DNA from 3 places in the Citrobacter sp. KH_055_1 genome. Region 1 is predicted to be linked to each of the others. Evidence: predicted binding sites of a transcription regulator. Region 1 holds the regulator's gene; each other region holds the start of a gene.

Region 1 (10,105 bases):
CCTGATCGTTAACGATGGTCAGATTCAGTTTGTAGTGCTCAGCAATACGCTTCCAGTATTCGATACCGGAGCCACCCAGCGGATCAACACCCAGCGTCAGGCCCGCTTTCTGGATCGCGGCCATATCGACGATGTCTGCCAATCCTTCAACGAACGGTTGCACCAGATCCTGTTCTTTCACGTGACCCGACGCCAGCGCCGCATCCAGTGAAATACGTTTCACGCCGTTAAGGTCATCGGCCAGTAGTGCATTGGCCCTGTCTTCCACCACTTTAGTGACGTTAGTATCTGCCGGACCACCGTTTGGCGGGTTGTATTTAATCCCGCCATCTTCCGGCGGGTTATGGGACGGTGTGATCACAATACCGTCAGCCAACGGGCCGCCTTTTTTGTTGTGGACCAGGATAGCGTTAGACACGGCGGGCGTTGGCGTATAGCCGTTATTTTCCTGCACGATGACATCAACACCGTTTGCCGCCAGCACTTCCAGTACAGAGATAAATGCCGGTTCAGACAGCGCGTGAGTGTCCTTGCCCACATAACAAGGGCCAGTAATTCCGTTTTTCGCACGTTCTTCAGCAATCGCTTGAGCGATAGCCAGAATGTGCGGTTCGTTAAAACTGTGACGACCTGCACTGCCGCGATGCCCGGACGTACCGAACTTAACGGCGTGCTCTGCATTCCCTGCTTCTGGTTTCAGTACATAGTACTGTGCCGTCAGTTGGGCGACGTTAATCAAATCACTCTGTTGTGCAGGTTGACCTGCACGATTGTGGATTGCCATTGCCTGGTCCTTCTAATGCAAGGATTAAATTGTTCCGCAAACCTTTTCAATCAATTCCGCAGGGAATTGCATTGACTGCATGATGTGTTCAACCATGCTGCATTTACGGCCGGTATTCGTGTTGGTGATCACCCAATACGGCGTGCCTGGCACGTGTTTCGGCTTGGTTTGATTACCATTTTTCAGCAGCGTCTGTTCATCCGCTGCAAAATAGACGCGCGTGCGACCATGCAACGATTCTGTTGCCTCGGCAAACGCGTGTTGATCCAGTGAATAGAGTGTAGACAGCACCAGCATAAAGCGATTCACTGCTTTTTTCTGTTCCGCATATTCATCGGAAAGCAGCAGTTCACGCATGGCGCGCACTTTGTCTTTTACAGGGTTAACCGGCTTGGCTTCCACGACAGGTTGCACGGCGCGGACGTCTTTCACCACCGGCGTGGCAGGCTGTGATGCAGCGGAAAACTTCAACATACGCCGTAAAATGTCGGATGCGCTCTCGCCGATATGCTTGGTATGGCTGGCAATATAGCTATAGAGTTCATCATCAACTTCAATCGTTTTCATCTTAATCCAGTGCGGTGTTTAGCTGAATACAAGTTGTTGGGACTGTACACGCGTAGTGTAAAGGCAAATCCCAACAGCGGATAGCGTCAAGCCCGATGGCCGGAAAAACTCGGAGTAACCGTAGTTGTTGCAGCCGTGTGGCAGAATGGTCAACATGATACCCTAACCCGCTAGCGTGAAAAAAAGAACTTTGCCATGAAATTGAATATCCGAGCGCAATCTGCACAAAACCTGCACAATAATTCTCCCATCGTCCTGGTGCACGGGCTGTTTGGCAGCCTGGACAATCTGGGCATACTGGCCCGCTCTCTGGTTGTCGATCACAATATCATCCAGGTTGATATGCGAAATCATGGCCTCTCCCCCCGTTCTCCGGAGATGAACTACCCGGCGATGGCGCAAGATCTGCTGGATACGTTGGATGCCCAACAGATAGAAAAAGCCACCTTTATTGGCCATTCAATGGGGGGCAAAGCCGTGATGGCGCTAACCGCCCTGGCACCGGAACGTATCGATAAGCTGGTGGCTATCGATATTGCCCCGGTTGATTACCAGGTCCGCCGTCACGATGAGATATTTGCGGCGATTAATGCGGTGACGGATGCAGAAGCCGCGTCGCGCCAGCAGGCGGCTAGCGTGATGCGCCAACATCTTAAAGAAGAAGGCGTGATCCAGTTTCTGCTGAAATCATTTATAGACGGTGAATGGCGCTTTAACGTCCCGGTATTGTGGGATCAGTATCCGCATATTGTCGGCTGGGAAACCATTCCGGCCTGGGATCACCCGGCGCTGTTCATCCCTGGGGGGAACTCACCGTACGTTACTGAAGCGTATCGAGCCCCATTGCTGGCGCAATTTCCCCAGGCACGGGCACATGTTATTGCCGGCGCGGGCCATTGGGTGCATGCAGAAAAACCCGAAGCCGTGCTGCGCGCCATCCGTCGTTATCTGACAGAACAGGCTAACTGATTAAAAACTCAGCGTCCGCGCGCGATTACGTGCGTGGGCGTTGGCGCGCCTCCCCTGCTGATGTATGATGGCGCGCTATCCATCCGGGCAGACGCCTGGCTGATTGTTTCCCCGAAGTCACCAAGATCATGGCCAAAGAACAAACGGACCGTACGACATTAGATCTGTTCGCGCAGGAGCGTCGCCCGGGACGACCCAAAACCAATCCGCTTTCGCGTGATGAACAGTTACGTATTAACAAACGTAATCAGCTTAAACGCGACAAAGTTCGTGGGCTTAAGCGTGTCGAACTGAAACTGAACGCCGACGCCGTTGACGCGCTGAATGAGCTGGCTGATGCGCGTAATATGAGCCGCAGTGAACTCATTGAAGAAATGCTGATGATCCAACTCGCCACATTGCGTGGTCAGGCATAGTCTGAAATTCTGCTCTATACCCTAAATAATTCGAGTTGCATCAAGGCGGCGACGCAGCGAATCTCCAGGAGTGTACATAAGTACGTGACTGGGGTGAGCGAGGAAAGCCAACGCACATGCAGCTTGAAGTATGACGGGTATAAATCATAAATCGTGTAGCACAGAGTGCAGTCCAGCGTGTTTGCTGTTTCCGCATGCCTGACTGTTCTGCTATGATTGCCCTTATCCGTGGGCAATGCGCCACCACCATTTCAATAAGTTTCAAGAGGTTATTTTACTCATGGCAATCACTGGCATCTTTTTCGGCAGCGACACCGGTAATACCGAAAACATCGCAAAAATGATTCAAAAACAGCTTGGTAAAGACGTTGCCGATGTACATGACATTGCAAAAAGCAGCAAAGAAGACCTGGAAGGGTATGACATTCTGCTGCTCGGCATCCCGACCTGGTACTACGGCGAAGCGCAGTGTGACTGGGACGACTTCTTCCCGACCCTCGAAGACATTGATTTTAACGGTAAACTGGTTGCTTTGTTTGGCTGTGGCGATCAGGAAGATTACGCAGAATATTTCTGCGATGCGTTAGGCACGATTCGCGACATCATCGAACCGCGCGGCGCAACCATCGTCGGTCACTGGCCAACGGCGGGTTACCACTTTGAAGCATCCAAAGGTTTGGCTGACGACGACCACTTTGTCGGCCTGGCTATCGATGAAGATCGCCAGCCTGAACTGACCGCAGAACGCGTTGAAAAATGGGTTAAGCAGATTTCAGCGGAACTGCATCTCGACGAGATTATTAACGCCTAATTTCGTGCGGCGCAGATCTTCATCTGTGCCGCATCAATAGATAAAACCAATCAAAATAATTGCTACAAATTTGTAACTTTCTCGCCTGACCCTGTACAATGGCTGGATGCCAATCGGGTATTGCACAGTGTGTTTGTTGGCGATACCACGTTTTGATTAACAATATTTGCCAGAGGCTTGCAGTTTTCATTTAGGCGTGGCAGTTCTATAATGATACGCATTATCTCAAGTGCATTTTCTGTCACTTCTTTTAATGAAGTGAACCGTTTAGCTACAGGACAGATTCCGCATGACTGACAACAATACCGCATTAAAGAAGGCTGGCCTGAAAGTAACGCTTCCTCGTTTAAAAATTCTGGAAGTTCTTCAGGGACCGGATAACCATCACGTCAGTGCGGAAGACTTATATAAACGCCTGATCGACATGGGTGAAGAGATTGGTCTGGCGACCGTGTATCGCGTGCTGAACCAGTTTGATGATGCCGGTATCGTAACCCGCCATAATTTCGAAGGGGGCAAGTCCGTCTTCGAACTGACTCAACAGCATCATCACGATCACCTGATTTGCCTCGACTGTGGCAAAGTGGTCGAATTCAGCGATGACTCTATCGAAGCGCGCCAGCGTGAGATTGCCACTAAACATGGTATTCGTTTAACGAATCATAGCCTCTATCTTTACGGCCACTGCGCTGAAGGCGATTGCCGCGAAGATGAGCATGCGCACGACGGTGTTGCAAAATAAGTTTTGAATCACGTCAGTCCCCCGCTCAACGTTGAGCCGGGGATTAACGTATCAGTAAAATTTAAGTACGAAATAGTCACAATCACCGCCAACCATCCGCCGACTATCCGCAAAATGTGATAACCTCCCCCGCGGTTAAATCAAAATAACACGCGTAGAAAACGTGATGGCTCAAAAACTCCAAATGAGCCATGATGTCCCACAACATTTTATTTTTGTTACTATTATATGCGCACCAGACGTTAGAACCCGCATGGAACAGTTAAGAGGCTCACGGTGTTAAAAGAAGAGATCTTTGCATTTTTGGCAGAAGAGACCCGTCATTTTTCTTTTGACTCGCTGGACGACTTTCATACGGCCCAAACGATGGCAGAACACTTCAATGTGAAGCGTAATACCATCAGCCACTATCTGAATCAGCTCATTGACGATAATCTGGTCATAAAACTGAATACCCGGCCCGTCTATTTTCTGCACAAAGCCGTTTTTGAAGAACAGTTTTTTCGTGTCAGTCAGTCCGTCTTCTCAGGCGCCGCTGAGCTAAAAAAGCATCAATATAAACAACAAGACACGTTTGCCGGATTGATCGGTTCCCAGGGAAGTTTAGTCCCCGTTATAGAAAAATTGAATACCGCGATCTGTTATCCCCCTCACGGTCTGTCAGTAATGCTGTATGGCCCGACCGGCAGCGGTAAGAGCATGCTGGCACAATTATCCTGGCAGCGAGCTGTGGAGAAGAAAATCCTGCCCCCCACCGCGCCATTTATTGCGTTCAATTGTGCTCAATATGCCAACAACCCTGAATTACTTTCGAGTCACCTCTTTGGCTATATCAAAGGTGCATTTACAGGGGCAGATAAAACCAGCGAAGGACTTCTGCAAAAAGCCGATGGAGGGGTGCTATTTCTGGATGAGATCCACCGCTTACATCCGGAGGGTCAGGAAAAGTTATTCACCTTTATGGATACCGGGCGTTTTCGTCGCATGGGGGAAAGCGAAAAAGAAATCAGCGCTCAGGTCAGACTGGTTTTCGCCACAACCGTCTCGCCCAAAGAGTATTTTCTGGACACGTTTATACGTCGTATCCCGCTGAATATTGCCATTCCTTCGTTGGAACAGCGCGGTGAAGCGGAAAAAATCCAGTTTATTTATGCCTTTTTCCTGCATGAGTCGAAACTGCTCAAGCGCAATATCAAACTGTCCCCACAGGTGCTGAACGTCTTAAAACGACACATCTACAGCGGAAATATCGGTGAATTAAAAAATACCATCACCTGCCTGAGTGCCACGCGTTTTGCAAAGTCTCAAGCAGATCAGTGCCTCTCTTTACACTTAGACGATCTACCAGACAGCTTTATGCCGCATGGTGTGCAAATTAATCACCAGGTTGTAGGAACCGCTGTCGTATTTACCCCTTCGATGACGCTACAGCAATTGGTTCTCCCTGTAGTACCGTTGAACTATTTTATTAGTGAATTCTGGGATAAGATCTTCAGCCTGTTTCAGCAAAATAGCGAAAATGTACTGCTCCCAGAAGTCTCTCGTGAAATCGATACGCTGTTCGATAAGATCATATTTAACCCAACGGCACAAAACGATCACCCGGCCATTTATTCACATCTCAATACTATCCAGGATATTGTTCAGCAGATAGAAAGCAAACATTCGGTCCAATTTAACGGTAATCGACTGTACGGCTTAGCATGGTATTTATTTACTAAAAATAAGCAGGGTAATGACGGCATCCTGGCGCATAAAAAAACGCTCAAAAATTTACATCAGTATATTAGCCAACATTTGGCAGAAGAGAACCTGATTGCGAGTATGTTATCAACACAGATCGCCCAGCGATTTGATCTCAAGATTACCCAGGAAGATGACGTTTTCTTCACGCTATATTTGAAAAGTATGAAGATGGTGACCGTTGCACCACGAACCAAAGCGGTCATTCTGGCACATGGCTATGCAACGGCCAGCAGTATTGCCAATGTCGTGAACCGCATGTTGGGTGAAACCCTTTTTGCCTCCTTCGATATGCCTATCGACACGGCCATCAAAGATATCGCCAGTAATATACTGCAGTACATTAATGATAATGATATGTCCAATGGGCTGGTCATTCTGGTAGATATGGGGTCGTTAACGGATATTTACTCTGAGTTCAATAAAAGCATCCATTTCCCTGTCGCCATTATTAATAATGTCTCCACGGCAATGGCGCTACACGTCGGTGAGTTATTATTAGATAACGCTCCGCTGGAAAGCATTGTTGAGAACGTCACCTCTTACCAAAAGAATGACAGTAAAATCATCTATTCAGAGCAGGTCAAACGTCCAGTAATCATTACCAGCTGCTATACCGGAATGGGTACGGCGCAGCGAATACAGACATTGCTGGAAGACAGTATTCCGAAAGAAGCAGGGGTGGATGTTATCGCCTATGACCACCAGCTACTGCTTTCAGAGTCCTCCCGCCAGTCACTGTCTCAGTTCTATGACATTATTGCTGTTGTCGGAACAGCTAATCCGGATATCCCCTTTATTCCCTATATTTCATTGGATGACCTGATCAGCGGCCGGGGTGATGTTCGCCTGGAAACGGTTTTCCAGGGCATTGCTGATACCGATATGATTCAGACCATCAACGACAGATTGGTACATAACTTTTCGCTCAAGCGGGTCATCGCTCAGTTGACGATTCTGGATACCGGAAAAATCCTTGAGCACCTTGATATCTGTATCAGTACTCTCGAAAGATTACTCAAAAAACGCTTAGCCAATGAGACGAAGATTAACCTGTATGTCCATGCCAGCTGCATGCTGGAACGTTTGATTCGTCAGATTCCTCTTGAGAACTACCCGGCACAGCAGACGCTTAGTCAAAGTGATAAAGAAACACTGTGCATGATTCAGGATGCCTTTAGTGTCATAGAAGATACCTATAGTGTCACCATTCCGTTCAGCGAAATCGGCTATATTTACGATATCATAAAATCAAATTAATCCTTTAAAATCATAATGATGGATTAACCCCCCCCCCATCTCACCTCCTTCCGCTTTGACATTAGCTGGCATGATTCCTGCTATCTCAATTCAGTCTCATCATTTATGGCGACACCTGTAGTGTCGTCACTCATTGTGGAGCATGGAGCGGTATGCGTAAGTTTTTGTTCGCCAGTCATGGCAGATTTGCTGATGGAATCAGGGATTCACTGGAAATGGTCGTGGGTAAAAATGAAGATATTTCCACGCTGTGTGCCTACACCGAGGATGTGCCTGATATCAAACTCAGCGTACAAAAATTCATGAGCACGTTGGGCAGCCAAGATGAAGCCATTGTGATCACCGATATCTCTAAGGGAAGCGTGACTAACGAGTTTATTACTCATCTTGACGATCCGCGCCTGCATTTAATCACTGGACTCAATTTACCGTTACTGATTGCATTGATTCTGGAAAACCCCGATACCGACGACACCCAAGCGCTAATTAGAACCGCCGTTCTGGAATCCAAAGAAACCATCCAGTACTGCAATGATGTGTTATTCAACAGCACCCCAAAATCAGATGATTTTTAATGCCAGGAGCGAACATGAAAAATAAAGTTGAAACGTTATTTGGTGACAATAAATTCATTCTTGCCATGCTGCATTTGAAAGGTGAAAACGACCGTGATGTCCTCGAAAATGCAAAAAAAGAGATCGCTATCTATCAACAAAATGGCGTAGATGCGGTGATTGTTGAAAACTATTTTGGCACCCCTGCACAAGTTGAAAGCGTGCTGCATTACCTCGACAGCACTCAACCGGGTATTACCTACGGCGTCAATCTGTTAGACGATGATAAGAAAGGGTTTGAGTTAGCCAAAAAATATCACGCCAGCTTTATCCAGTTAGATTCTGTTGCCGGACATTTGCCTGTCGATGAAGACCTCTCATTTGCCCAATTTATTGAGGAAAATCGTCGCAATGCTTCTTTTGCCGTATTCGGTGGTGTACGTTTCAAGTATCAACCCTACAAATCTGGACGCAGCTTGCAGGAAGACCTGACGCTAGGGATGCAACGCTGTGACGCCATTGTCGTCACCGGTGATGCCACCGGACAGGAAACAGATGAAGATAAAATCCGCGAATTCAGGGCCATCATTGGTGACTTTCCATTAATTATTGGTGCCGGGATCACCCTCGACAATTGTCAGCATCAGTTGACCATGGGTTCAGGTGCAGTGGTAGGAAGTTATTTCAAAGATACCTATAAAGACACCGGCGATGTCTGTGCCGAACACGTTTCACAGCTAATGCAAAAGGTTAAACAAAATGATTAAATTATTACGTGTAGACCATCGCTTATTACATGGCCAAGTAGCTTTTGCCTGGACTGCGGCGCTGCAGGCCGATTGCATTCTTATTGCCAATGATGACATCATCAATGATGAGTTAAAAATGACGGCCATGCGCCTGGCGCGACCGAATAACGTTAAATTGGTTATTAAAAATATTGCAGATTCGATCAAAGCCTTACAAAGCGGCGCGACAGAAAAATATAACCTCTTTATTGTTGTTGCATCGATTAATGATGCACACGCGTTGGCAATGGAATACGAAAAAATTGTCAGTATCAATCTGGGTGGGATTAAATCTGCACCGGGCACGCGTCAAATATCAAAAGCCATATTTATTACCGACCACGACGTTACACAATTAAAAGAACTGGATAACAAAGGTGTCGAACTTGAGATCAGGCAAGTACCGAACGATACCCGACTGAAAGCTATCGCCTTACTGGGATGAGGTAGTGGATATGAGCTTACTAATGCAATCCTTTTTATTGGGTGGTTTATCCTGTGTCGGTTACCTGGACTCCATCTTCGGTACCGCCATGCTCCGACGTCCGATCGTAATGGGGCCGTTGGTGGGGCTAATTATGGGCGATCTCACCAATGGCATCATTATTGGTTCGGCCATTGAACTTGTGCTGTTAGGCGCATTCCAGATTGGCGCATCTAATCCCCCTGATGTGACGTCTGGCGGTATTTTAGGCACCGCCTTTGCCATTGCCTCTGGGCAAAACGTGGCCACTGCCGTAGCTCTTGCGGTACCTATTGCTACGTTGGTATTGGTATTACAAAACGCCGTGTATATCTTTGTCTTGCCGATATTTTGCCGTCGCGCAGACAAACATGCGTTAAATGCCAATATCAGCGGCGTAGTCCGCATGCATATTTACTCTACCCTCGCCTGTTCCGTGCCGTTTGCGATTCTGGTTGGTTTTGCTTTTTATGTTGGGACGCCGGTGGTTAATGCCATTCTCGAATCGATCCCCAAAGATATTATGACGGGAATGACTATCGCCACGGGCATCTTACCGGCGCTCGGTTTTGCCATGCTGGCGAGAATGATCATCAACAAAAAAGTATTCCCCTATTTCTTCTTTGGTTTTCTACTAGCGGCATATTTAAAACTACCGCTGGTCGGGATCGCCCTGTTTGGCCTGTTCCTCGCAATCGTACTCGTTAATAACGAAGCAAAAAAACAAGAGGTCATCGATGACAACGAATTCTGATGTCAAAATTACCAAACGCGATCTCTGGAGCGTCTATTTCCGCTCATTGACCATGGAATCGTCATGGAACTATGAGCGTATGATGCATATGGGTTATACCTTTTCGATGGTGCCCATTATCCGTAAAACGTGTAAAACCGACCAGGAAATCTCCGACGCGCTGGTCCGGCATTTGGAGTTTTTTAATACCACGCCTCACTTGTCGACGCTGCCGCTGGGGATTACGTCCGCCATGGAAGAGCGCCGGATGCTCG
Region 2 (10,105 bases), 2.1 Mb from region 1:
CGCCTTGTGCCAGCGGGCTCCAGGATTCAGTCTGGATTTTATGCGTGGCGTTCCAGGCATGAAGCTGCCGCTGCTGTAAAAGCGGGTGCAGCTCGATTTGGTTAATCACTGGCGCAACGCCCGTTTCATCCATCAGGCGCTGGAGATGGTTGATCTGGAAGTTGCACACGCCAATGCTTTTAATGAGTCCCTGTTTTTGCAGGTCGATCATGTTTTCCCATGCTTCAACGTAATGGTCGATTGCCGGGACGGGCCAGTGCATGAGGTAAAGATCGAGGTAATCGAGCTGGAGTTTCTCCATGCTTTCGAGCAACGCTTCTCGGGGACGTTTCTGGTCGTCATTCCACAGTTTAGTGGTGATGAATAACTCCTCCCGGGGCACGCCGCTGTCGCGTAATGCTTTACCGACACCGTCTTCATTTTTATACGCGGCAGCGGTATCAATAGAGCGATAACCGACTTCCAGCGCTTTATGGATCGCGGAGATGACTTCCTCATTACTTGCCTTCCAGACCCCCAGGCCCAGTTGAGGCATGACGTTACCATCCTGTAGCTTGATAATGGTCGGACTGGTCATAATTCCCCCCTACACTGAATCCTTCAGGCTGCCTCTTTGTTGGCTGCTTGCGTTTACCCCGGTCACGTACTTATGTACGCTCCCGGGGATTCACTCAATTGCCGCCTCGATGCATCATGAATGATTGGGTGTAAATTGAGTTCACCGGAGCAGCCCCGGTGAGGTTTGTGTGACTTAAGCCTGGTATAAATACCCAAAAACGAAAGTCAGAGGTCAAAAAACCTAGCGTGCCGCTTCGTAAATGCGGCGGCTGACGTCCAGCGTAATGTCCTGATGTTCGCCCAGTTTCGTCCCACCGTGCGCTGCCAGTTTTTCCAGCAACGCCGGGATGGAACTGCCATCCAGACCGTAGTCGGACATGCGTGTTGGGACGCCCATCTGCTCGAAGAATTGACGCGTCGCGGCAATGGCGGCATCGATACGCTGGTCATCACTCCCTTCGGTGATATTCCAGACGCGCTCCGCGTATTGCAGCAGTTTGGCGCGCTTAGTGTCGCGTTTTTCATTCCACAGTGCCGGCAGAACGATGGCCAGTGTTTGTGCGTGATCGAGACCGTGCATCGCGGTCAGTTCGTGACCGAGCATATGGGTAGCCCAATCCTGCGGTACGCCTGCGCCAATCAGGCCGTTCAGCGCCTGGGTCGCTGCCCACATGACGTTGGCGCGGACATCGTAGTTTTCTGGCTCCTGCAACGCTTTCGGGCCCTCTTCTATCAATGTGAGCAAAATACCTTCGGCAAAGCGGTCCTGTATTTTGCCGTTGACCGGGTATGTTACGTATTGCTCTACGGTGTGAACAAACGCGTCCACTACGCCGTTTGCGACCTGACGCGGCGGCAGAGTGTAGGTGTAAACCGGATCCAGCACGGCAAAGACTGGCTGCACAAACGGTGTCATAAAGGCCAGCTTATCGCCGGTGGTTTTGCGGGAAATTACCGCGCCGGAGTTTGATTCAGAGCCGGTTGCCGGCAGGGTCAAAACGGAGCCCATCGGGATGGCGCTTTTTACGTCGTTGCCGTGAGTTTCCAGGATGCGCCACGGATCTACACCTTCAGCGTAATGGGCCGCTGCGGCGATGAATTTAGTGCCATCGAGAACAGAGCCGCCGCCGACGGCCAGCAGGAATGTCACCTTCTCATCACGCACGATGTTGACCGCATTCATCAGCGTTTCATAAGACGGGTTCGGCTCAATACCGCCAAACTCCAGTACATCCAGACCTTTCAGGGCATCCTGAACCTGTGCCAGTACGCCGGTTTTTTTCACGCTGCCGCCGCCGTAGGTAATCAGCACGCGAGCATCCTGAGGGATTTGATCGCGCAGTTCAGCGATAGCGCCTTTACCGAACAAAATGCGGGTTGGGGTATGGAGGTTAAAGTTATTCATTGCTCGTTACCTTGTGTGGGTAAAAAAAGAGGGCAGGTGAGTGTCTGCCTGATGGTGAACATTGTGGTCGTCAGACGCATTCCTCTCAATGCTCATTTCTGCCAATGTCTTGCCTATTTCTACAGACTACTGGAGAAAACGGATAAAAATACGCACACTGTGGAGGTTACAATTCGATGACGAAAGGGTGCTCCATGAACCGTGATGATGTCTGCCTTCTGCTGACGAAAAAAATTAAGCAGCTGAAAAATAATGAAAATAAACTCAATAAATTGCTGCCTGATGTGCGTTTACTGTATGGCATGGAGCCTGGGCTTCGCACCCCTGTGATGTATGAACCTGGCATTATATTTCTCTTCTCTGGTCATAAAATTGGTTACATCAATGAGCGTGTATTTCGTTATGACGCCAACGAATACCTGCTGCTCACCGTACCTTTACCCTTTGAATGTGAAACGTATGCGACACCGGAGATTCCACTGGCCGGTCTGCGGCTGAATGTCGATATCCTGCAATTGCAGGAACTCCTGATGGACATTGGCGAAGATGAACTGTTCCAGCCTGCAATGGCGGCGAGCGGAATAAACTCGGCCACGCTTTCTGATGAGATTCTTTGCGCGGCCGAGCGTTTGCTGGATGTGATGGAGCGACCGCTGGACGCGCGAATTCTGGGAAAACAGATCATCCGTGAGATTTTGTACCATGTGCTGACCGGTCCACGCGGTGGCGCGCTGCTTGCGTTGGTCAGTCGTCAGACGCATTTCAGTTTGATCAGTCGCGTGCTGAAGCGCATCGAAAACAAGTACACCGAGAACCTCAACGTTGAGCAACTGGCGGCAGAAGCCAACATGAGCGTGTCGGCGTTTCATCATAATTTTAAATCGGTGACCAGCACTTCACCGCTGCAGTATCTGAAGAGTTATCGCCTGCATAAGGCTCGGATGATGATCATTCACGACGGCATGAAGGCCAGCGCGGCAGCAATGCGGGTTGGCTATGAGAGCGCGTCGCAATTTAGCCGCGAGTTTAAACGGTACTTTGGCGTAACGCCGGGGGAGGATGCGGCAAGAATTCGGACGATGCAGGGAAGTTAATGATGTTCACCGTTGGCCTGATTAGCAAAGCGGCATCAGGCGAAAATGCCGGGTGATTTTACCCGGCCAACGATGACGACTCAGGCGCTACAGCATTTTTTTTTAATCACCACGAACAAGGTACCTAGCAGACCAGCAGTTAACAGCGCGATGGGTAGGATCATCAGAAAGGTCATCACCTGATCTTCATGGCGTTTAACGAATGGGATCATGCTGAGAGCATAGCCAAAGCTGGTGACCACGGTGACCCACAGCAGGCCGCTCAGCCAGTTAAAGAACTGAAACCGGCGGTTAGGCAGACCTGAAATCCCCGCCATTGTTGGCAGCAGGGTGCGAACAAATGCCAGGAAACGTCCCGCGAGCAGCGCCATCAGACCGTGTTGGTCAAACATACAGGTGGCACGCTGATGATATTTTTCAGGTAATTGCGCCAGCCAGCTTTTCACCGTCCGCGTATTGCCCAACCAGCGCCCTTGAATATAGCTCAGCCAACAGCCCAGACTGGCTGCGGCAGTCAGAATAGCAATTGTCGGGAGAAAGCTCATCACGTCCTGCGCGATCAGCGCTCCGGCCAGTAACAGCAGGCTGTCTCCGGGTAAAAAGGAAGCAGGCAGCAGACCATTTTCTAAAAACAACGTGGCAAACATGACGAAGTACACCACACTCACAACGTGCGGATCTGCCAGCGCGGCAAAATCGTGTTGCCAGAGCGCGGAGATAATATCTTGAATGACTACCATGGACTTTCCTGTGGAACAGCATTTATGAGTGGATTGTACTCCTGAATTGTCCGGGATGCCTTGATCCCGGACGCAACAATTGCAGACTTTTCCACCAGAAGTGTCTGCATATATGTCCAACTGCGGCAATGTTACTCGATTCGGGCGAATCCGGCGGCTAAATCCGCAATCAGATCGTCAACATTTTCTAAACCGATGTGTAAACGGATGAGCGTTCCGCTGAAGTCCACGTTGCCTTCAGGACGGATGGCGGCAATGTGTTCGGGTTGATTGGCCAGAATCAGTGATTCAAACCCGCCCCAGGAGTAGGCCATGCTGAACAGCGTAAAGTGATCCAAATACGCTGATAGCTCGTCATTGTTCAGCTTCTTATTCAACACAAACGAGAACAGACCGCTGCTGCCGGTAAAATCACGTTTCCAGAATTCGTGCCCTTTGCTGCCGGGAAGCGCGGGGTGGTTGACGCGGGCGACCTGCGGATGATCGGCCAGCCATTCGGCAACCTTCAGGCTGCTTTCGTGATGCTGGCGCAGACGAACGCCCAGAGTCCGCAGTCCGCGGCTGGTCATATAGGCGGTATCGGCATCCAGCATTTGCCCCATTAAATAGGCGTTTTCGCGCAGTTGGTCCCAGCAGCGGGCATTTGATACCGCCGTACCGACCATTGCATCGGAATGGCCAATCAGGTATTTGGTGCCCGCCTGAATTGAGATGTCGATTCCAAAATCCAGCGCGTTGAACAGCACCCCGGCAGCCCAGGTGTTATCGATCATAATGATGGTGTCCGGCGCTACGCTTCTGACGGCGGCGACAATCGCCGGAACATCATGCACTTCCATAGTGACGGAGCCGGGAGATTCCAGAAATACCACTTTGGTGTTCGGCTGAATGTGCTTCACAATATCGGCACCGACTAACGGATCGAACCAGCCGGTGGTTACGCCGAGCTTGCCGAGGATTTTCGTGCAAAAATCTTGGCTCGGCTCATAGGCCGTGTTGGTCATTAGCACGTGGTCGCCGTGTTCAACAAAGGCCAAAATCGTGTTGGCAACGGCTGCGGCGCCGCAGGGAAACAGGGCGCAACCCGCGCCGCCTTCCAGCTCACACATGGCTTCCTGCAGGGAGAAATGTGTCAGCGTGCCGCGGCGTCCGTAAAAAAGTGCGCCGTTAGCGCGGTTGTGGGTGGCCTGTTTTTTAGCCTCAACGGATTCGAATACCAGTGAAGAGGCGCGTTGGATCACGCTGTTGACGGAACCCTGCGTGTACTTTTTACTGCGTCCTGCCTGAACGAGTTTGGTCTCAAGATGCTTGTCTGCCATGTTGGGTTACCTGTTTTTATACGTCTGGATGTCTAAACTAGCATGGATCTTCGGCGACGCATCCTGCAGAAGGGCCATAAAGTAGAAAATAGTCCCAAAATGTGTCTGCTGACTTTTTTACTGCGTAAGCGCAAGGAAAAGAAACCAAAGGTGCGGCACTATGTAAATAGTAATGAGAACGACTATCAATTCGACGTCTTTTTGATATCATTACGCTCAGATTTTGTGATTTGCGTCCTGGAGATACAGAGTGGGTAATAATTTGATGCAGACGGACCTTTCCGTCTGGGGTATGTATCAGCACGCCGATATCGTGGTTAAGTGCGTGATGATTGGGCTAATTTTGGCGTCCGTGGTCACCTGGGCTATCTTCTTCAGTAAGAGCCTTGAGTTCTTTACGCAGAAGCGTCGTCTTAAGCGCGAACAGCAACTGCTGGCAGATGCCCGCTCTTTAGACCAGGCAAGTGAGATTGCCGCTGGATTCGATGCCAAAAGCCTGGGCGCAATGTTAATTAACGAAGCGCAGAACGAGCTGGAACTGTCAGAAGGCAGCGATGACAACGAAGGGATTAAAGAGCGTACCGGGTTCCGTCTGGAACGTCGCGTTGCAGCTGTAGGGCGTCATATGGGGCGGGGTAATGGATACCTGGCGACTATTGGGGCTATCTCTCCCTTTGTGGGTCTGTTCGGTACAGTATGGGGCATCATGAATAGCTTCATCGGTATTGCACAAACGCAAACGACGAACCTGGCCGTGGTTGCGCCGGGGATTGCAGAAGCGCTGTTAGCCACCGCGATTGGTTTGGTTGCCGCTATACCTGCTGTTGTTATCTACAACATCTTCGCCCGTCAGATTGGCAGCTACAAAGCCATGCTGGGTGATGTTGCGGCACAGGTGCTGTTATTGCAAAGTCGCGATCTTGACCTGAGTGCAAGCGCTGCGGCGCATCCGGTACGCGCTGCGCAGAAATTACGTGTAGGATAATGTTCCATGGCAATGAGTTTTAATGAAAACCTGGACGATAACGGTGAAATGCACGACATCAACGTCACGCCGTTTATCGATGTTATGTTGGTGTTGTTGATCATTTTTATGGTGGCCGCGCCGCTGGCAACGGTGGATGTGAAGGTGAATCTACCGGCTTCGACCAGCACGCCGCAACCGCGTCCTGAAAAACCGGTTTATCTGTCAGTGAAAGCGGATAACACGATGTTTATCGGCAACGATCAGGTGACCGATGAAACCATGATTAACGCGCTAAACACGCTGACAGAAGGCAAGAAAGACACCACTATCTTCTTCCGGGCTGATAAAACTGTCGACTATGAAACCATGATGAAAGTGATGGATACGCTGCATCAGGCAGGTTTCCTGAAGATTGGTTTGGTTGGTGAAGAGACCGTGAAAGCGAAGTAATCTCTGTTGCCGGGTGAAGGGTTTCGCCTTACCCGGCCTCCTCTTTCGGCTTCCTCCATCCCCTCATTTCTTTTCGTCCAGCGCGACGGTAGTGACTCTGGTCGCGGCATAACTCCCTTCAGATAGCTTACGCGTCAGGCGCAATGTCGCCGTTTCTCGCGCGAGTAAATGCTGGTACGCGCTTTCCAGACGGGCCATGATTTTGTCCCGCAGCGCCGGCTGTTGGGCAATAATGGCTTCAATGGTGGCACCGTAGATCTCTTCTTTGGCTTGCAGAGCATAGATTTCCCGGCGGTTTTGCCACTTCATGCGTACCAGGGCTGCGGGTATTGATACCATTTCCTGAGCCACGCTCTCCAGCGTGGCATTTTTATTGGCAATTAAGATATCCAGATTCTGCTTTAAGACAAATTCGTCACTTTTATGGTTGTCTAAAGCCAAATAAACGTTGTTATCCTCAACATCTTTCATTTTATTTCTCTTCCAGAGAATAAAAAATCGGATCGCTGGTTTCGCGAGTCAGTAAATTAAGCCAAATTTTATTGCCCTGCTCATTTATTAACGCAGTGTTTTTCGCCAAAATTTTACTTAATTCTTGTGCGTTAATGTCACCTTCTGCTTGCAGTGAATTAAGCAGACGGGTGAATGATTCGATTTTTGCTGCGCGAAACAGTCGCTCTTTTAAATGGCGGTCACATTCTTCAAATAACATGTTACGGGTCTGACCGGTAGCGGTGGCGCTAATTAAAATATCCGCTTCAAACTCGCTTAAGGTTGTCTTTCCCTGAGTCAAATTTTCACTATTTTCTACGGTATCAGTATTGGTTGGGGATGTAGATAAATGAAAACGAGAGGGAACAAGATGCTCGGGAAGCATGTTGAAATATCCTTTACTGCCAGTGAGGTAAGTTTTTTTAATAAGACAGGCTGCGTTGACAATAGCATGGGGTAATTTTAAAATCAAAAAAAATGGAGCCTGTATATGAACAGTATATTTTATTCTGTTATTACCCTGCTATTGCTTACCTGCGGGGTTCTTGTGCTGATGCGCGGTGCAAATAAAAATCGATCGAATGAGGAACTTACCTCTTATCCCAAACTGGAAACGCTTAGCAAAGAAGAGGGGGAAGATCATTTCTCAGCATTGATGAATTCGATTACGCCGGTATGGTATTGGCGGGTCAATCATGAATATATTGATTTTATCCACTCGACAATAAAGCGTATGACCATGGTGGAGTTAAATGAAACGCCAGGGCTATTTGATGCACAGCGGCGCTGCAGCGATCTCAATTCAGCGGTCTACAAATATTACGACAACATCAAAAAACGCTGCCTGAGCGGAGAGAAAGTCCCGCACGCCGATTTAGATGTGCTCAATTTGCGTCAATGTTTCAGGGAGTTCAGCCTGGAAGCCTATCCTGCACTCGTCGCACTGGTGTGGCCAGAGCTCCAGCGCCCGCCCATTAATGCCGAAGAGGTTTGAGGCGTATGTTGTTTCGATGTTGCACAATTGCGATATACTACTGCCCGGTTTAGTTACAAGACAGGATCATATGGAACGTTTTCTGGAAAACGCAATGTACGCGTCCCGCTGGCTGCTTGCTCCCGTGTATTTTGGCCTTTCTCTTGCTTTGGTTGCCCTGGCGCTGAAATTCTTTCAGGAGATCTTTCACGTTCTGCCCAATATCTTTTCGATGGCAGAAGCCGATCTCATTCTGGTACTACTGTCGCTGGTCGATATGACCCTGGTCGGTGGGTTACTGGTCATGGTGATGTTCTCCGGCTACGAGAATTTTGTCTCACAACTGGATATTACTGAAGGCAAAGAGAAGCTGAGCTGGCTGGGTAAGATGGATGCCACGTCACTGAAGAATAAGGTTGCGGCGTCTATCGTGGCCATTTCTTCCATCCATTTATTGCGTATTTTTATGGATGCTAAAAATGTCCCTGATAACAAGCTGATGTGGTACGTCATTATCCACCTGACCTTTGTGCTCTCAGCCTTTGTGATGGGGTATCTGGATCGACTGACGCGCCACAATCACTAAATCAGTACGGCCGGGTCGGCAATTTTACCGCCCCCCGGCATACTGTTTAGACGATTATTTATCTGATGAGGCCTGCCACAGATTGAGCTTGCCGTCGGTGATGTGCTTATCTATCTGCGCCAGTTCTTCAGCGCTGAATGCCAGGTTATTCAACGCCTGAACGTTTTCTTCTAACTGTTCGGGACGGCTGGCGCCAATTAACACTGACGTCACGCGGTTATCTTTGAGTAACCAGCTCAATGCCATTTGCGCCATCGACTGTCCACGCCGTTGCGCCATCTCGTTCAGCAACCGCAGGCTGTTAAGATTTTCTTCCGTCAGCATATTTTCCGTCAGGCCACGGGCTTTTTTCCCTTCACGCTGCATACGCGAACCTTCTGGAATACCGTTCAGGTATTTCCCCGTCAGCAACCCCTGAGCCAGCGGGGTAAAGGCGATGCAACCAATACCGTTTGTGTCCAGCGTATCCAGCAGGCCACTGCTGTCGACCCAGCGATTAAGCAGGTTGTAGGACGGTTGGTGGATCAGCAGCGGAATTTTCCATTCCCGCAGCAGGTCGGCCATTATTTGCGTGCGCTCCGGGGAATAAGATGAAATACCAACATACAACGCTTTGCCACTTTGCACGGCGTGAGCCAGCGCCGCAGCGGTCTCTTCCATTGGCGTGCTTTCGTCAACGCGGTGAGAATAGAAAATGTCGACGTAATCGAGGCCCATGCGTGTCAGGCTCTGGTCGAGGCTGGCAAGCAGATACTTACGCGAGCCGCCAGAACCGTACGGTCCCGGCCACATGTCGTAGCCAGCCTTGGTAGAGATGATTAATTCGTCACGGTACTGCGCGAAATCCTCACGCAATAATCGGCCGAAGTTTTCTTCAGCGCTGCCCGGCGGCGGCCCGTAGTTATTGGCTAAATCGAAATGCGTGATGCCTAAATCAAATGCTTTACGCAGCAGGGCACGCTGTGAATCCAGTGCTTGGACGTGTCCAAAACTGTGCCATAAACCCAGCGACAGTGCAGGCAAGCGCAAACCGCTGCGACCACAGTAGCGATAGAGCATTTGCTCATAACGTTCAGGGTTGGCAAACCAGGCCATGAGATCTCCTTAGTGCAGGTTAATCGTGCAGGTGAATTTCGAAACGACGTTTCTATTCTAGCTGTTTCACGATGATTATCCCGTTCACCAGGTCACATTGAGATGAAAAACTGAGAGTTGTGTTTCGTGTTGAAAGTAACCCTCAGGCGTCGGGCCAGATAGGTACGCACTTAATTAACGTATGGATTTGATTTCCCAGGTAATAATAATTGCTGGTTTTATTAGCCTTCATATCGATATAACGGGGAGGAACAGGAAGAGTCGATGTGCTTAAAAAAGTAAAAAAATAAACAACGCATTATATCTTCTTCGTGACCTGCCGATAACAAGGATAAGTCTCGCCTGATGGCGAAAATCCTCATCTACGGCAAGGAAACTATTATGCGTTTGCTGCAAAACTTCACTATTCGTATTGTCATGCTGGCA
Region 3 (10,105 bases), 800 kb from region 1:
AACCGATATAAGGACGCACTTTGGCCATAATTGCCGCGCCGCCCATATCCAGCAGGCTGTGCCATGCGCCATAAATTTTGGCGCCCACTAATGGAATACTGTTCAGCCACTCCAGGTCCGGCAACGTCATATCGCCCGCGGTTACGGCATGGATCAACGGTCCGCTGCCATCAACAATACTGTTGACCAATAGCGCGATGGGAATGATAAACAAAAGGACCAGCAGCAGGGTCATTACCAGCACGGCCAGAGAACGGCGTCCCCATAACAATTTTTGTATGCGTATCAAGATAGGCCAGGTCGCAATGACCACGGTTCCAGCCCACGCAAAACCAAGGATAAAGGGCTGCACTATCCACAAACAGGCCACAATCAGGATGGCTAAAAACAGCACCGAGAGCAGCACTTGTGCGATATCCCTGGGCTGACGGAAATTTACCATAAATACTTTTTCACCTTTTCTGTACGTCAGGACGTTGACGCGACGTGAACGCTAAAACCCCACCCTATAATGATGAGCAATTTCAGCGGTTTTTAACAGCCAGATTCTGCCTTTAAATCTGCCGGGCGTATTAGAAAAAAATGTGATACAACAAACAAAGCAACACGCAAACGATTAAATTCACAACACAGACCGCAGGAAAGGGTCACTATAATGATTCCACAAATTTCTCAGGCACCTGGTGTCGTTCAACTGGTGCTTAATTTTTTGCAGGCGCTGGAGCAGCAAGGGTTTACGGGCGACACGGCAACGAGCTATGCCGATCGCCTGACAATGTCGACAGATAACAGCATTTATCAGCTTCTTCCTGATGCCGTGGTTTTTCCCCGTTCAACGGCGGATGTGGCGCTGATCGCCCGTCTGGCGGCAGAACCTCTCTTTTCCTCGTTGATTTTTACCCCGCGCGGCGGCGGCACGGGTACCAATGGTCAGGCGCTGAATCAGGGCATTATCGTGGATATGTCCCGTTATATGAGCCGCATTATTGAAATCAATCCGCGGGAGGGTTGGGTACGGGTCGAAGCCGGGGTGATAAAAGACCAGCTTAACCAGTATCTAAAGCCGTACGGCTATTTCTTCGCACCAGAATTGTCGACCAGTAACCGGGCAACGCTTGGCGGGATGATCAACACCGATGCGTCCGGACAGGGCTCGTTGGTATACGGTAAAACCTCCGACCACGTACTGGGCGTACGTGCGGTACTGATGGGCGGCGATATCCTTGATACGCAGCCGATGCCGGTGGAACTGGCTGAAATGCTCGGTAACACCAATACCACCATCGGGCGCATCTATAAGACCGTTTACCAGCGCTGCCGCGAAAATCGTCAGCTGATCGTGGATAAGTTTCCGAAGCTGAATCGGTTTTTAACCGGCTACGATCTGCGGCACGTCTTTAACGATGAGATGACCGAGTTTGATTTAACCCGCATCCTCACCGGTTCCGAGGGCACGCTGGCATTTATTACCGAGGCTCGCCTCGATATCACGCCATTGCCGAAAGTGCGGCGGCTGGTCAACGTCAAATATGACACATTTGATTCCGCTTTGCGCAATGCCCCGGTAATGGTTGACGCGCGCGCGCTGTCGGTAGAAACCGTGGACTCCAGGGTGCTGAATCTGGCACGCGAAGACATTGTCTGGCATTCGGTTAGCGAACTGATTACCGATGTACCGAATAAAGAGATGTTGGGACTGAATATCGTCGAGTTTGCCGGTGACGACGAAGCATTGATTGATGAGCAGGTCAGCGCGTTGTGTGAACGCCTGGACGGTTTAATTGCCCGTCAGGAAGCTGGCGTTATTGGCTGGCAGCTGTGTACTGAGCTGGCGGGCGTGGAGCGTATCTACGCGATGCGCAAAAAAGCCGTCGGTCTGCTGGGTAATACAAAAGGGGCCGCCAAGCCGATTCCGTTCGCGGAGGATACCTGCGTACCGCCTGAGCATCTGGCGGATTATATCGCGGAGTTCCGCGCGCTGCTTGACGGCCACGGCCTGAGCTATGGCATGTTTGGTCACGTGGATGCCGGGGTGTTACACGTCAGGCCTGCGCTGGACATGTGCGATCCGCAGCAGGAAGTGCTGATGAAACGCATTTCTGATGACGTGGTGGCATTGACGGCAAAATACGGCGGCCTGCTGTGGGGCGAACACGGCAAAGGATTCCGCGCGGAGTACAGTCCGGCTTTCTTTGGCGATGAATTGTACGGTGAACTGCGCAAGGTTAAGTCGGCGTTTGATCCGCAAAACCGACTGAACCCTGGTAAAATATGCCCACCGGAAGGCGTCGATGCGCCGATGATGAAAGTCGATGCGGTTAAACGCGGTACCTACGATCGCCAGATCCCACTGGCCGTAAGGCAGGAGTGGCGTGGGGCGCTGGAGTGTAACGGCAACGGGTTATGTTTTAACTTCGATGCCAACAGCCCCATGTGCCCGTCGATGAAAATCAGCATGAACCGAATTCACTCCCCCAAAGGACGCGCAACGCTGGTACGGGAATGGTTACGCCTGCTGGCTGACCGCGGCATTGATCCGGTTCGTCTGGAAAAAGAGTTACCGGAAAAAGGTGCCAGCTTGCGCACGTTAATTGCCCGCACGCGTAACAGCTGGCATGCGCGCAAGGGGGAGTACGATTTCTCGCACGAAGTCAAAGAGGCGATGTCCGGCTGTCTGGCGTGTAAAGCGTGTTCCACGCAGTGCCCGATCAAAATTGACGTCCCGGAGTTCCGCTCTCGCTTCCTGCAACTGTACCACACGCGTTATTTACGCCCGCTGCGCGATCACATGGTGGCAACCGTCGAAAGCTATGCGCCGCTAATGGCGCGTGCGCCAAAAACATTCAACTTCTTCATTAACCAGCCGCTGGTGCGTACGCTGGCCAAAAAGCATATTGGCATGGTGGATTTGCCGCTACTGTCCGCGCCGTCGTTACAACGTCAGCTGGTCGGGCACCGCTCCGCCAATATGACGCTGGAACAGCTCGAGCTATTGAGTCAGGAACAGAAAGCCCGCACTGTGCTGGTGGTCCAGGATCCGTTCACCAGCTATTACGATGCGCAGGTGGTAGCTGATTTTATCCGCCTGGTGGAAAAACTCGGTTTACAGCCGGTCCTGCTACCGTTCTCGCCTAATGGCAAGGCGCAGCACATTAAGGGCTTCTTAAACCGTTTTGCCAAAACGGCGAAAAAGACCTCTGAATTTCTCAATCGGGTGGCGACGTTGAACATCCCAATGGTCGGCGTCGATCCGGCGCTGGTATTGTGCTATCGCGATGAATACAAGCTGGCGCTTGGCGATCAGCGTGGAGACTTCCATGTACTGTTGGTGAACGAGTGGCTGTCAACTGTCCTGGCCTCTCAGCAGCCTGCCGCTGTTGCGGGTGAGCCGTGGTATTTCTTTGGACACTGCACCGAAGTAACGGCCCTGCCGGGTGCGCCAGCGCAGTGGGCGGCCATTTTTGCCAAATTTGGCGCGCAGCTGGAAAACGTCAGTGTCGGGTGCTGCGGCATGGCGGGCACGTACGGTCATGAAGTGAAGAATCACCAGAACTCGCTGGGCATCTATGAGCTATCATGGCATCAGGCGATGCAGAGACTACCGCGCAATCGCTGTCTGGCTGCGGGATATTCTTGTCGCAGCCAGGTGAAACGCGTGGAAGGCACGGGCGTTCGCCACCCATTACAGGCACTGCTGGAGATTATTGGATGATCTGGAAACGTGAAGTTTCACTCGAGGCGCTCAATGCCATGGGTGAGGGAAATATGGTTGGTCTGCTTGATATTCGTTTTGAGCACATTGGTGACGATACGCTGGAAGCCACAATGCCGGTGGATCACCGGACCAAACAGCCTTTTGGCCTGTTACACGGTGGCGCGTCGGTGGTGCTGGCCGAAAGCATTGGCTCGGTGGCCGGCTATTTATGCACTCAAGGTGATCAAAAAGTGGTGGGTCTTGAGGTCAATGCCAACCATATCCGCTCCGCGCGGGAAGGGAGAGTGAGAGGGGTGTGCAGCGCGCTGCATACCGGTTCTCGTCATCAGGTCTGGCAAATCGAAATCTTCGATGAGCAGGGACGGTTATGCTGTACCTCGCGTCTGACGACCGCTATTTTGTGACGCATGTTGCGTTTGGTCATTATCTGCGCAGGGAAAGGTGCTATACTGTGCAGGTTTTGAACACAAGCGAGGATGATATGTCTACCCAATTAGACCCGGCCCAACTGGCAATAGAATTTATACGTCGTGATAACAGCGATCTTTCACCGGCTCAGTACCTGAAAAGACTGAAACAATTAGAGCTGGAGTTTGCTGATTTACTGGCGCTTTCTTCGACTGAACTCAAAGAAGAAATCTATTTTGCCTGGCGGCACGGCGTTCATTGATTCCAGTATGCTTATCGTGATGAAAACCCCGACACCTGTTCGGGGTTATTTTTTGCCTTAAATCGGGTTTACCATTTCATCTCCCCGGTATTGACCTTCGCACTCAGCTCCAGCGAGCTGTCGTCCGCAAGCCCTGGCCATGCCGCCTTCATCGTTTTAATCACATATGCAGACCCTTTTTTTGCGCCCAGCGCCTGCTCAAAAGCGTGCAAGTAATCACCGGTGAAGCGGATCGCTTGATCGCCTGCCGGGCGTTCGCCGATGTAGTGACCGGGGATCACCTCGGTTGGGCGTAAGGTTTGCATTTCGCTCAGCACGTTGCGCCATGCGCGACGCTGTTCAGGAGACTGTGTGTCCGCAGTCCAGACATGAATACCGGAAGCCACGCCGGTGCCGCCGAGGATCGCCCGGTTAGCCGGGATCCAGACATAGGCCGCGTAATCATTTGAGCGGCGCAGTTCCAGCGTTTCACCATCAATGGTAAAGCGTGTCTGCGTCGTGACCTGCGGCACGATGAGCGTCGTTGGTGCGCCGTCTTTCATCTGCGGGCCCCAAAACTGCAGTTTGGCATCTTTGGTAGCACGAATGTGCTCCACGACGTGCGGTGTTGCCAAAATCTTTACCTCGGGAAAGGCGTTAACAATCGGCTGCAGACCAAAATAAAAATCCGGATCGCCAGAGGTGATCACGATGGCCTGCAGTTTTTTGCCGCTGTTGCGAATCATCTGCGCCAGCTTTTCACCGTCTTTGGTGCTGAATTGCGCATCAAATAAAATGGCCTCTTTCGGGCCGGACACCAGCGTTGAGGATACCGGGAAAATAGCTTTTTCCTGGGGATTGTAGACGTCAAGCTGGAGTGGTGCGGCGAATACCGGCGAGGCAAACAGAGGTAACAGCAGGGCCAGGGCGTTCACTTTCATGGGGGATTACCTTTTGCAGATGAAATGTCTTTTTCTTGTTCTTTATTTTACGGATATTTATATCTGTTAGAATTCCTCTATCAGGACATGCTGAGTTTCATAAAACGATCGGATGGGATGCAATGGACAGAGTCATGGCGGCAACGGTGTTTAACCACATCTGCGATTTGGGCAGCCTGAGCGCCGCGGCGCGCGCGCTGGGGCTTTCCCGTCCGATGGTCAGTCGCTACCTCGACGAGATGGAAAAATGGGCGGGTGCAAGGTTAATCCACCGTTCATCGCGTCGGCTGACTATTACGCCCGCGGGGGAAGAGGCGTTAGTGAAGACGCGCTCGCTGGCGCAGCTGTCGCTGGATATCAGCGCCGCCAGCGCAGCAGAGATTCCTTCCGGCACGCTACGTGTGGCTTGCGCGCATTTTACTGCGATGCATATTTTGGCGCCGGTACTGCCCGTTTTTCTGGCGCGTTTCCCTGAACTGCGCATTGAGGTTGAGATTAACAATCAACCGGTGAGCCTGGTCGGTGAACGTATTGATGCGGCGATCCGCATTACGGATAATCCTGAACCGGGTACTATCGCCCGTCGTCTGGGTGACTGTGAGTCGGTGTTATGCGCCTCTGCGGACTACCTGCGCCAGCATGGCATTCCGCAAACCCTGGACTGTCTCGCCCAGCATAATTGCCTTTACTACAGCGGGTTTGCCGGAAAATCATGGCACTTTGATGATGAGCAGGGCAACGCTGTATCGGTGGCGATAAAGGGAAATCTCAGCGCGGGGATCTCTGCGCTATTATGTGAGTCGGCGTTGGCTGGTATGGGTATTGCGCTGGTGCCGGAACAAGAGGCGCGTGAAGGGCTGGCACGCGGCCAGTTGATCCGGCTTTTGCCCCAACTCAAGCCGCGACGTCTGCCAATTTACGGCTTATACCTGTCTCGTGAGCATCAACCGGCAGGGCTGCGTCTGCTATTGGATGCCCTGCATGAGATTCTGGTCTGAATATGTGAGCTGCGTCTGCCTGTAAATCAGACAAACCGCAGTTTGTGTTAAAAACACGGCGTCAGGTCGTGAGACTATTCTTATCGCCCCTTCAAGAGCTAAGCCATCGTGAGTGCCGGAGATAAGCGCCGGATGGGGTCGGAACCCTTAAGCCTGCTAATAGAGCAGCCTTAAGGGTTTTTTTATTGTCTGTCTGCGCTGTTTTGCACGCGGTTACCTCTATTTCTCCGTCTTTCCCCTATCTCTTAAATAGACATTTTCTATACATCTTTTTGCGTTTTACCTTGCTGAACGATTAACGGTTTGTAACCCATTATTTATCAAAGCATTGAACAAAATAATCCCTCTCTGTAAACCCTCGCCGCAGGGTCTATGCTTAATAAAAGTAACCAAAAATGGCGGTTAACCCGAATGCCCCTGCTGAACAGGGGTTGAAGTGATAATCATTATCACTAACATGGTGTTGTAGCGTGCAGGTTAATGACTCGAGGTAACCCTATGGAATTGCATTCAGGAACATTTAATCCGAACGATTTTGCATGGCGTGGGTTGACGTTAACGCCAGCCGCAGCGGCGCATATTCGTGAACTGGTGGCAAAACAGCCCGATATGCTGGGCGTGCGGTTAGGCGTGAAGCAAACAGGATGTGCGGGGTTTGGCTATGTGCTGGATACCGTCAGCCAACCGGAAAAAGACGATCTGGTGTTCGAAACCGATGGCGCCAGGCTGTATGTGCCGTTACAGGCGATGCCGTTTATTGACGGAACCGAAGTCGATTTTGTTCGTGAAGGATTAAATCAGTTATTTAAATTTCATAACCCGAAAGCCCAGAACGAATGCGGCTGTGGCGAAAGTTTTGGGGTATAGGCGGTACTATGTCGCGTAACACTGAAGCAACTGACGATGTCAACACCTGGGCTGGCGGACACCTCAATTATAAAGAGGGATTCTTCACCCAACTAAAAACTGATGAACTGGCGAAGGGCATCAATGAAGAGGTCGTGCGGGCGATTTCCGCGAAACGCAACGAACCGGACTGGATGCTGGCATTTCGCTTGGATGCGTTTAAGGCGTGGCTGACGATGGAGGAGCCGCACTGGTTAAAAGCGCATTACGATAAGCTGAATTATCAGGATTACAGCTATTACTCCGCACCTTCCTGCGGCAACTGCGATGAGACCTGCGCCTCAGAGCCGGGAGCGGTACAGCAAACGGGCGCGAATGCGTTTTTAAGTAAAGAGGTTGAGGACGCTTTCGAACAACTTGGCGTGCCGGTACGTGAAGGGCGAGAAGTGGCGGTCGATGCCATTTTTGACTCGGTATCGGTGGCGACCACCTATCGTGAAAAGCTGGCTGAGCAAGGCATTATTTTCTGCTCGTTCGGTGAGGCCATTCATGATCACCCGGAACTGGTGAAAAAATATCTCGGCACGGTGGTGCCGGGCAACGACAATTTCTTTGCCGCGCTGAATGCGGCGGTTGCCTCAGACGGTACGTTTATCTATGTGCCGAAAGGCGTACGCTGCCCAATGGAGCTTTCCACCTATTTTCGTATTAATGCGGAAAAAACCGGGCAATTTGAACGCACTATCCTGGTGGCGGATGAAGGCAGCTACGTCAGCTACATTGAAGGATGTTCTGCTCCGGTGCGCGACAGCTATCAGCTGCACGCGGCGGTGGTGGAAGTGATCATCCACAAAGATGCTGAAGTGAAATACTCGACGGTGCAAAACTGGTTCCCTGGCGATGGCAACACCGGCGGCATTCTGAACTTCGTGACCAAACGTGCACTGTGTGAAGGCGAAAACAGCAAAATGTCGTGGACCCAGTCGGAAACTGGCTCGGCCATCACCTGGAAATACCCCAGCTGTATTTTGCGCGGCGATAACTCCATCGGCGAATTCTACTCCGTTGCGTTGACCAGCGGTCATCAGCAGGCCGATACCGGCACCAAGATGATCCACATCGGCAAGAACACCAAATCGACCATTATCTCGAAAGGGATCTCCGCCGGGCACAGCCAGAACAGCTATCGCGGCCTGGTAAAAATCATGCCGACGGCCACCAACGCCCGTAACTATACCCAGTGTGACTCGATGCTGATTGGTGCGGACTGCGGGGCGCACACCTTCCCGTACGTAGAGTGTCGCAACAACAGCGCCCAGCTTGAACACGAAGCCACCACCTCACGTATTGGTGAAGATCAGCTGTTCTACTGTCTGCAGCGCGGTATCAGCGAAGAAGACGCCATCTCGATGATCGTCAACGGGTTCTGTAAAGACGTGTTCTCTGAACTGCCGCTGGAGTTCGCTGTTGAAGCGCAAAAACTTCTCGCCATCAGCCTTGAACACAGCGTCGGTTAAAATTTAAGGAAAGCACATGTTAAGCATTAAAGATTTACAGGTCAGCGTCGAAGAGAAGGCGATCCTGCGCGGGCTGAGCCTGGAGGTCCGCCCGGGTGAAGTTCACGCCATTATGGGGCCGAACGGTTCAGGAAAAAGCACGCTGTCGGCAACATTGGCCGGGCGTGATGATTATGCCGTCACCGGGGGAACGGTGGAATTTAACGGTAAAGATTTACTGGAACTGTCACCGGAAAACCGGGCCGGTGAAGGCATCTTTATGGCGTTTCAATACCCGGTGGAAATTCCCGGCGTCAGCAATCAGTTTTTCCTGCAAACCGCGCTTAATGCAGTGCGCGGTTACCGTGGCGAAGACGCGCTGGATCGATTCGACTTCCAGGATTTGATGGAGGAGAAAATCGCGCTGTTGAAAATGCCGGAGGATTTGCTCACCCGCTCGGTAAACGTCGGTTTCTCCGGCGGTGAGAAAAAACGCAATGATATTTTGCAGATGGCGGTGCTGGAGCCTCAGCTGTGCATTCTCGACGAGTCTGATTCGGGGTTGGATATTGATGCGCTAAAAATTGTCGCTGATGGCGTCAATTCGCTGCGCGACGGCAAGCGTTCATTCATTATTGTCACCCACTATCAGCGCATCCTCGACTATATCAAACCCGATTACGTCCATGTTTTGTATCAGGGACGCATTGTTAAGTCCGGCGATTTCACGCTGGTTAAACAGCTGGAGGAGCAAGGATATGGCTGGCTTAGTGAACAGCAGTAATGTGCTGCAGCAGTGGCATCACTTGTTTGAGTCACAGGGCGAAACCCGCTCGCAGCACGCGCAGCAGCACTTACAGCAGATGCTGCGTCTTGGGCTGCCTACGCGTAAGCATGAAGACTGGAAATACACGCCGCTGGAAGGATTAACCAGTAGCCAGTTTGTTAGTCATCTTGCCGCGATAACCCCGGCGCAGTGCGAGGCGTTAGCCACTGGCATTGATGCTGTGCGTCTGGTGTTTGTCGACGGGCAATTCTGCGAAGCGCTTAGCGACAGCACGGACGGTAGCGGCTTTGACATTACTGTTGACGATGCGCACCTGTCGCTACCGGCACCGATTCAGCCAGAGGTTTTTCTGCATCTGACGGAAAGCCTGTCGCGCAGTGTGACGCATATCAAGGTGAAACGTAATCAGCGCCCGGCGAAACCGCTACTGTTGATGCACATCACCCAGGGAGTGGCGGGCGATGACGTCAATACCGCGCATTATCGCCACCACCTTGAACTGGCGGAGGGCGCAGAAGCCACCCTCATCGAACATTTTGTCAGCCTCAACACGCTGAAGCACTTTACCGGCGCGCGCGTTACGATGAACGTGGCGGCCAATGCCCACTTGCAGCATATCAAGCTGGCGTTTGAGAACCCGAACAGCCATCACTTCGCCCATAACGACATTCAG

The links. Region 1 encodes Fur, which represses iron uptake genes when iron is present. Its sites were predicted from a motif close to ATAATAATGAGAACNACTATCAA; they were not measured.
Region 2: the regulator Fur is predicted to act here: its motif matches at 5,283-5,305, upstream of exbB (tol-pal system-associated acyl-CoA thioesterase).
Region 3: the regulator Fur is predicted to act here: its motif matches at 6,740-6,762, upstream of sufA (Fe-S cluster assembly scaffold SufA).

The regions. Positions count from the first base shown of each region.
Region 1 covers NZ_CM174473.1:3,316,486-3,326,590, forward strand. The annotation lists gene pgm (phosphoglucomutase (alpha-D-glucose-1,6-bisphosphate-dependent)) at 1-784, opposite strand, end outside; gene seqA (replication initiation negative regulator SeqA) at 809-1,351, opposite strand; gene ybfF (esterase) at 1,547-2,320, shown strand; gene ybfE (LexA regulated protein) at 2,449-2,736, shown strand; gene fldA (flavodoxin FldA) at 3,017-3,547, shown strand; gene AC3ITF_RS15750 (ryhB-regulated fur leader peptide) at 3,758-3,844, shown strand; gene fur (ferric iron uptake transcriptional regulator) at 3,837-4,289, shown strand; gene AC3ITF_RS15760 (sigma-54-dependent transcriptional regulator) at 4,566-7,292, shown strand; gene AC3ITF_RS15765 (PTS sugar transporter subunit IIA) at 7,445-7,867, shown strand; gene AC3ITF_RS15770 (BtpA/SgcQ family protein) at 7,882-8,613, shown strand; gene AC3ITF_RS15775 (PTS sugar transporter subunit IIB) at 8,606-9,079, shown strand; gene AC3ITF_RS15780 (PTS mannose/fructose/sorbose/N-acetylgalactosamine transporter subunit IIC) at 9,090-9,851, shown strand; gene AC3ITF_RS15785 (PTS system mannose/fructose/sorbose family transporter subunit IID) at 9,835-10,105, shown strand, end outside.
Region 2 covers NZ_CM174473.1:682,609-692,713, forward strand. The annotation lists gene dkgA (2,5-didehydrogluconate reductase DkgA) at 1-577, opposite strand, end outside; gene yqhD (alcohol dehydrogenase) at 800-1,963, opposite strand; gene AC3ITF_RS03370 (AraC family transcriptional regulator) at 2,158-3,057, shown strand; gene yghB (DedA family general envelope maintenance protein YghB) at 3,138-3,797, opposite strand; gene metC (cystathionine beta-lyase) at 3,929-5,116, opposite strand; gene exbB (tol-pal system-associated acyl-CoA thioesterase) at 5,367-6,101, shown strand; gene exbD (TonB system transport protein ExbD) at 6,108-6,533, shown strand; gene AC3ITF_RS03395 (cytoplasmic protein) at 6,597-7,004, opposite strand; gene AC3ITF_RS03400 (hypothetical protein) at 7,006-7,410, opposite strand; gene AC3ITF_RS03405 (ESA_00282 family adhesion-associated protein) at 7,516-8,019, shown strand; gene AC3ITF_RS03410 (TIGR00645 family protein) at 8,090-8,584, shown strand; gene AC3ITF_RS03415 (aldo/keto reductase) at 8,639-9,679, opposite strand; gene AC3ITF_RS03420 (methyl-accepting chemotaxis protein) at 10,061-10,105, shown strand, end outside.
Region 3 covers NZ_CM174473.1:2,517,333-2,527,437, reverse strand. The annotation lists gene ydiK (AI-2E family transporter YdiK) at 1-442, opposite strand, end outside; gene ydiJ (D-2-hydroxyglutarate dehydrogenase YdiJ) at 656-3,712, shown strand; gene menI (1,4-dihydroxy-2-naphthoyl-CoA hydrolase) at 3,709-4,119, shown strand; gene AC3ITF_RS11780 (YdiH family protein) at 4,197-4,385, shown strand; gene AC3ITF_RS11775 (Vmh family MBL fold metallo-hydrolase) at 4,454-5,305, opposite strand; gene AC3ITF_RS11770 (LysR family transcriptional regulator) at 5,428-6,303, shown strand; gene sufA (Fe-S cluster assembly scaffold SufA) at 6,802-7,170, shown strand; gene sufB (Fe-S cluster assembly protein SufB) at 7,179-8,666, shown strand; gene sufC (Fe-S cluster assembly ATPase SufC) at 8,683-9,429, shown strand; gene sufD (Fe-S cluster assembly protein SufD) at 9,404-10,105, shown strand, end outside.